Alloacidobacterium dinghuense: one gene and its partner. Each later gene encodes a partner of the first gene's protein in a complex. Links are inferred from orthologs where the notes say so. Each region holds a gene or a part of one and is shown on either strand. Other genes may lie near its edges.

Region 1 (3,142 bases):
AACGCCAGCGCGATGACGCCTACAGGTGCGCAGATTGCATGGTCTACCCACTTGCTTAAGTCGAGTACAGGTCAAACTGTAAGCACAGAAGATACCTTCTCGGCCTCGCCATTGAATGCAACGCTCTCGTCCTCGCTGCAGGCCCAATGCTCATTCGTCCAAACGCTTGGCAGCGGGCAAGGCATATGTAGCTGCGGCACAGGTGACTAGGGTTCCTCACCTCCGCACCTCGTAACCCGGCGCTGGTGAAATCCTCCCATCAGCGTCGGGGATCTCAGAAAGAAGCGTCCGGTATTCCATCGATCTCCTCCGACGATTCCATCCTTGTTTCTGACCGGGAAATATCTCAACGACAAAAATGAGGGAATTGACGAGAATCGATTCATCGTCACAGGAAGCTCGATCGAGGAGATGAAACCATGCCACACGTAGACCCCTGGTTGGCACTCGGCGTCTTGCTATCCACTGCCGCTACGGACGCGGTATATGTTTTGTTCAATGCGGCAGTATCATCGCATCGGCGCGTGCCCGCTGCAACATGGAGCAGCGTATGGTATCTGCTCTCGGCGTTTGCCGTCATCAGTTACACCAAGAATTGGGTTTACGTTGTTTTTGCAGCTACCGGTTCCTGGATCGGCGCATACATATCGATGACACTTTTGCGCAGGCCGAAAGGAGTGCCCGGACCGGTGGCGAAGTGATGCCGCGCTTTCCGGACCCAGAGCACAAAGCTTTTTGTGCCCATCTTGGTCTCTCTGAACACCGAGCATATGATGTTGCCAGATGACAGTGCGCAAGATCGTCCATATCGACATGGACGCGTTTTATGCCTCGGTGGAACAACGGGACGATCCGCTCCTGCGCGGCAAACCGGTCGTAGTCGCATGGAAGGGTAATCGGTCTGTAGTCTGCGCAGCTTCTTATGAAGCACGAAGTTTCGGCGTGCGTTCAGCCATGCCGAGTGTTCGTGCAGAGCGTTTGTGCCCCGTCGCCGTCTTCATCCCGCCTGATTTTCCTCGATATCGCGCCGTCTCGCGCAGCGTACGCGAGATTTTTGCACGCCACACCGATCTGATCGAGCCTCTGTCGCTCGACGAGGCCTATCTCGATGTGACCGAAAACAAGAGCAACCTGTCGACAGCTACCCGCGTAGCGCGAACCATCCGGGAACAGATTCGCGAAGAGTTGCATCTGACCGCTTCTGCGGGCGTTGCCCCCAACAAGTTTCTGGCAAAGATTGCGTCCGATTGGCGCAAGCCCGATGGTCTTTTCGTAATCCAGCCCGAAGATATCGACACCTTTCTGCCGCCGCTGCCTGTCGGCCGCATTCCAGGCGTGGGAAAGGTCACTGAAAGGAGGTTGGAGGAAATCGGCATTAGGACCGTGGGAGACCTGCGCAGTCTGGAGTTGGCAGTTCTTGAGAGCCGTTTTGGGCGCTATGGAATCCGGCTGCACGAGCTTGGCCGCGGCATAGACCACAGCCCGGTTGTTCCTGACAGGCCAACGAAGTCCATCTCCGCGGAGGATACTTTCGAGCATGACGTACTGTTAGAGCATACAGAGCCGATGATCCGCCGACTCGCTGAGAAGGTCTGGATGGCTACCAGCAAAGAGTCTCGCATCGCACATACAGTGGTTCTCAAGCTGAAAACAACGGAATTTAACATTCTGACCCGCAGCCATACACCGGCTTCTCCTCCGTCTTCTTGTGAAGAGTTAACAGAAATTGCGTTGTCGCTGAGAGGACGAGTGGAGCTGGGACCGGAGCGACGTTTCCGCCTTGTCGGCGTGGGCCTGAGTAATTTCTGCGACCACAGAGAAACTCCTGCGCAGCCAGTGCTCTTCGAATAACTTCAACCGGGTTGCATAATCACGAGCCTCCGTGCAATCTGATAGCCATGCCGGAGTTGCCCGACATAGCCGCCTACATCAGCGCACTGGAATCTCGCATCGCCGGACAGCCGCTTGAGCATGTCCGAATCAACAGCGCCTTTCTACTGCGTACGGCACGGCCGCCCATTTCCGATGTTGAAGGCCATGTCGTGGCAGAGTTACGCCGTATCGGCAAGCGCATTGCCATGAAATTCGACAATGATTTGTGGCTCGTGTTCCACCTGATGATTGCCGGCCGACTGCACTGGAAAGCAGCAGGCGCGAAACTGGCCGGGCGGAATAGTCTGGCAGCGTTTGATTTTCCCAATGGTTCCCTGGTGCTGACTGAAGCGGGCACAAAGCGACGAGCATCCTTGCACGTCTTTGCGAATGAAGAGGAATTGCGTTCGGTCGATCCTGGAGGTATTGAAATTTTCTCAAGCAATCTCGATTCGTTCCGCATAGCGCTCACCGCGGAGAACCGCACCCTCAAACGCGCTCTTACTGATCCGCGTATCCTCAGCGGGATCGGCAACGCCTATTCCGACGAGATTCTGTATGCGGCGCAGTTGTCACCCATTACTCTCACGCACAAGCTGCAACCTCAGGAATGGGAGCTGCTGTTCACAGCTACCCGCAATACTTTGCAACTCTGGATAGACCGGCTCAGCAATGAGGCGAAGTCTGGATTTCCGGAAAAGGTCACAGCATTTCGCAAGGACATGGCAGTGCACGGACGCTATGGAGAACCATGCCCGCGATGCGGCCAAAAAATTCAGCGCATTCGTTATGCCGATAACGAAACAAATTATTGCGCAAATTGCCAGACCGGCGGAAAGGTCCTCGCTGATCGTAGCTTGTCGCGTCTGCTGGGATCGGATTGGCCGCGTACACTGGACGAGTTGGAAGCGCTCAAGCGACGCTGATCGTTTTCGGTCTTAGATGCTGCATGCTACCTCGTGACGGCGGGAGGCGTACGCATTCGCTCTTTCAAACTCTTTGCGAGCTTCTCAATCGCTTCGGCCTTTTTGGTGACAGCGATGGATAAAGTATTCTTGTTGCTCTTATCTACCTCGGCCTTTAGTTCCTGGGCAAGCTGATATAGCTTCTGCGAGTCCGCGGCAAATTGAGCCTGGCGCGCATCTTCCGGTGATGTCGCATGGTCTGTGGCTGGCTTCGAGTCAGAGGAGTCGTTGGCTTTCTCATCCGGAGTCGTTGCCTGTTGCGAAGATGCAGGTTCGGACTGGCTACTCTGTTGCGCTTCTTGCTG
Region 2 (3,169 bases), 860 kb from region 1 along the record:
TGTCTGCGTTGCGGAGGAGTTCTTCGGGGGTGCGGCCGCCCTCCGGAAAAATAGAGATGCCGATGCTAAGAGTAAGGCTGACTTCCCGACCGCTAATCGCCATGGGCTGGGAGGCGTTGCGCATAATTTGCTGAGCGCAGTGCTCAACGTTTTCCGTAGTGCGGAATTCGGGCATCACGATGACGAACTCGTCTCCACCCATACGCGCCACGGTATCAGACTCGCGCACAGACGATAATAGGCGCTGACCGACGGTCGCAAGGAGGACGTCGCCGTCGGCGTGGCCGAGCGAGTCATTGATCTGTTTGAAGTAATCGATGTCAACGAGGAAGATGGCAACCTTTTGGTCGTGATTCTGCGCACGGAGGATCGCCAAGCGGAGACGCTCGTGGAGCAGCATACGGTTGGCGAGGCCAGTCAGGTGGTCGTGATGCGCGAGATAGTTGACGTGATCGGAGCGCCGGCGGTGCTCGGTGACGTCGCGGCTGGTGATGGCGATGCCAGTGCCAAGCCGGACGACCTGGACGTTGAGCCAGGTACCTTTGATCATCTCGTCGTCGATGAATACTTCGCAGGTATAAGGAATGCCGGTGCGGACGACTTCACGGTATTTGTGGATGAGGCCGGATTTGATCATGAACGGCCGAACTTCGGTGAGGATTTTGCCGTAAAGGGCTTCGCGGGGTACGCCGAGCCGCCGCTCAGCGTTAGGGTTGATGTAGCTGAAGCTGAAGTCGACAATGGCTCCCGTTGCATCGGGGATACTGTCGAATATGTAGAAGTCGTCCAGAGTGCACTCTGCCGCGGCGAAGAACCGGTCGTGATCCGTTGCACCGGATCTGTTGGCCGTCAGAAGGTGTCTAGGACGAAAAGCGTTGAAAAAAGCGAGGGTCTGACCCCAGCAACGTTTCGCGCGCATATTCAGAATTTCGGCTCGGTCGACCCAAGGCAAGACGGGAAATTGAGAACTATCATATCATTGCCGCCCGAATACGGCGATGATCAGATGCGCATGGGCATGATGATATAGCGATATTTGTAGTCATCCGCGCCATCTTCAGGGCGCATCTGCCCAGCTGATTGCGCGTCCTTGAACTCCAACCGAACCTCGCCGGCATTTCCCGTCGCCTTTAGAAAGTCCAAGAGATAGGCGGAATTGAATCCGACTACGATCGCGTCGAAATTGTAAGGAGTCTCAATCACGTCTTCCGATTCGCCTGAATCCGTCGATGAAGACGAAATCTTGAGCTCATTTTGCTCGATACGAATCTTGATTGCCCCCGAGCGCTCATCGGCAAATTGCGCCACACGCTGAATCGAGGCGTTTAAATCTTCGCTCCGTACGACGACGAACTTGTTGTTGTCGCGAGGCATCACAGCCTCATAATTCGGGAACTGGCCTGTCAACTTACGACTGGTCAGCGTGCGGTGGCCGATGCGGAAGAAGAGCGTTTGATCATCATCAGCAAACTCGAGATACTCTTCGTCGCTGTTGGCCAGCAACGACTGAAGTTCAGCCAGCGCCTTACGTGGAATCAGCGTCTTCTTCTCTCCACTGATATTCGAAAGACTCTCGCCCGACTTTTCAATGTGCGCGAGACGGTGACCGTCGGTGGCCACCATTGTCAGGCTTTCGGCCTTGAAAACCAGAAGGGCACCGTTCAACGTGTACCGTGATTCCTCGTTCGATATGGCGAATATCGTCTTCGAGATCAGATTCTTTAACGAGGAGGTGGGTATCTTCGTGACGCTGCTTTCCGGAAACTCCGGCACTTGGGGAAAGTTGGCGCGCGCCATTCCAACCATCTTCGTATTCGAACGCCCGGCGCGGATCTGAACCCAGTGGTTTTCGAGCAGCTTAATGGAAATGTCTCCATCACCGAGCAACTTGATGTAGTCATAGAGCTTGCGAGCCGGAATTGTGCACGCACCGGGCTTCTTGACCTTCGCCGGGCATGAAGTCTTCATGCTCTGGTCTAGATCCGTACCGGTAATAATCAGCTTGTCATCCGCAGCTTCAATCAAAAAGTTCGAAAGAATGGGAATCGTCGTTTTGCGTTCAACCACGCTCTGGGTAGCCGTTAGCTCGCGCAGCAATTCCTGCCGGCTCACGCTGATTTCCATGGCGCTTTGCGCCGTTTGTTTTTCCTGCTCTACGCCTACGCCAGGCATACTCTGCCCCCTTTAGGGATTTGCCACACTTTACACCACCGCGCGCAAAAGAAAGAAGCGCGAAGCCCGATGGAATTCATTCTAGTGAGAAAACCTCACCTTGTGCTTGCGGAAAACGTGGCAGGTGAGTGGGAAATTTTGCAAAGGGTAACAGGCAAGCCGGGGAAGAGCGCGAAGTGGAGCGGACTGGCGCGACGAATTCTGCTTCTATATGAAGTATTAAAGAATAGATAGTAGCCGTAGCAGATCAATGCGGAAAAGTGGAAAGCTCGCCCAAAATCTCTATCAGCGCTCCTTCCGAGCCGTACACGTTTTAGAAAAGTAGGGCTCTTAAAAACGAAAACTTTGGAAGATGCGCCCAAAAGCTTCCCAAACGCACCGCGTTCTCCGCATCGTGCACAGGTCCACATCAAAAGCTCGTGTGGAAAAACTCAATGCTAGGGTGGAAAGCACGTTTTCAGGCAGGAATAGAGCACCTCTGGCGATAGTGGGAAATCCACTAGATGCTTCTTACCCGAAGAATCCACAGCGATGCCGCTGTTCTCGGCTTGGGAATGGAAATCGGTTTGGCAGTTGGCTAGCGCTGCGCGGAAGTTGAGCGTCGCGGGGTAACCAGCGGCCAGAATTCCTCGTGCCGGTCGTCGTGGTAAATGAGTCCGCGGACCTGGCCAGAGGCATCCTTCTGGAAGATGAGCCGCGTTGGACTTCCGGAAATGTAAAAGAAGGTGGTCGGATTCTCGGGCAAAAGTTCGTTACTTTCACCTACGCGACTCCTGGCGTAAAGAGAATCGCCCTGTCGGTAGACTGTGGTCTGGATAATCCCCTGATCCTCGTATTGGCCGACGTAGGCATCATAGATGGAAGGGTTAACCTTGGCAGGCACCGGATGCACCGGAACAAGAAAGTATTCGGCTGCAGGTTGGAGCGTAGGAATCTGGCTTAGAGTGTGTGAGAGCAGCCACCGAGGCAGGTCTGGGTTGGCATAGGCCTTGTCCCA

The links.
Region 2: the proteins of dinB (region 1) and dnaN are in contact, whole or in part, in a solved structure (PDB 1OK7), measured with the Escherichia coli proteins. The link is inferred for Alloacidobacterium dinghuense from one-to-one orthologs.

Annotation. Positions count from the first base shown.
Region 1 is NZ_CP060394.1:4,276,983-4,280,124, forward strand. Bases 1-2,817 are described here. They hold dinB (DNA polymerase IV), read left to right. Parts: upstream 1-783; coding sequence 784-1,851; downstream 1,852-2,817. Other genes in these bases: H7849_RS17615 (beta strand repeat-containing protein), read left to right, coding at 1-210; H7849_RS17620 (hypothetical protein), read left to right, coding at 420-701; H7849_RS17630 (Fpg/Nei family DNA glycosylase), read left to right, coding at 1,899-2,798. In the rest of the region: H7849_RS17635 (hypothetical protein), read right to left, coding at 2,825-3,142. UniProt on the Escherichia coli protein: Poorly processive, error-prone DNA polymerase involved in translesion repair and untargeted mutagenesis. Copies undamaged DNA at stalled replication forks, which arise in vivo from mismatched or misaligned primer ends.
Region 2 is NZ_CP060394.1:5,132,763-5,135,931, reverse strand. What follows is about bases 88-2,931. They hold dnaN (DNA polymerase III subunit beta), read right to left. Parts: upstream 2,173-2,931; coding sequence 1,003-2,172; downstream 88-1,002. Other genes in these bases: H7849_RS21420 (prolyl oligopeptidase family serine peptidase), read right to left, coding at 2,750-2,931; H7849_RS21430 (sensor domain-containing diguanylate cyclase), read right to left, coding at 88-919. In the rest of the region: more of H7849_RS21430, read right to left, coding at 1-87; more of H7849_RS21420, read right to left, coding at 2,932-3,169. UniProt on the Escherichia coli protein: Confers DNA tethering and processivity to DNA polymerases and other proteins. Acts as a clamp, forming a ring around DNA (a reaction catalyzed by the clamp-loading complex) which diffuses in an ATP-independent manner freely and bidirectionally along dsDNA.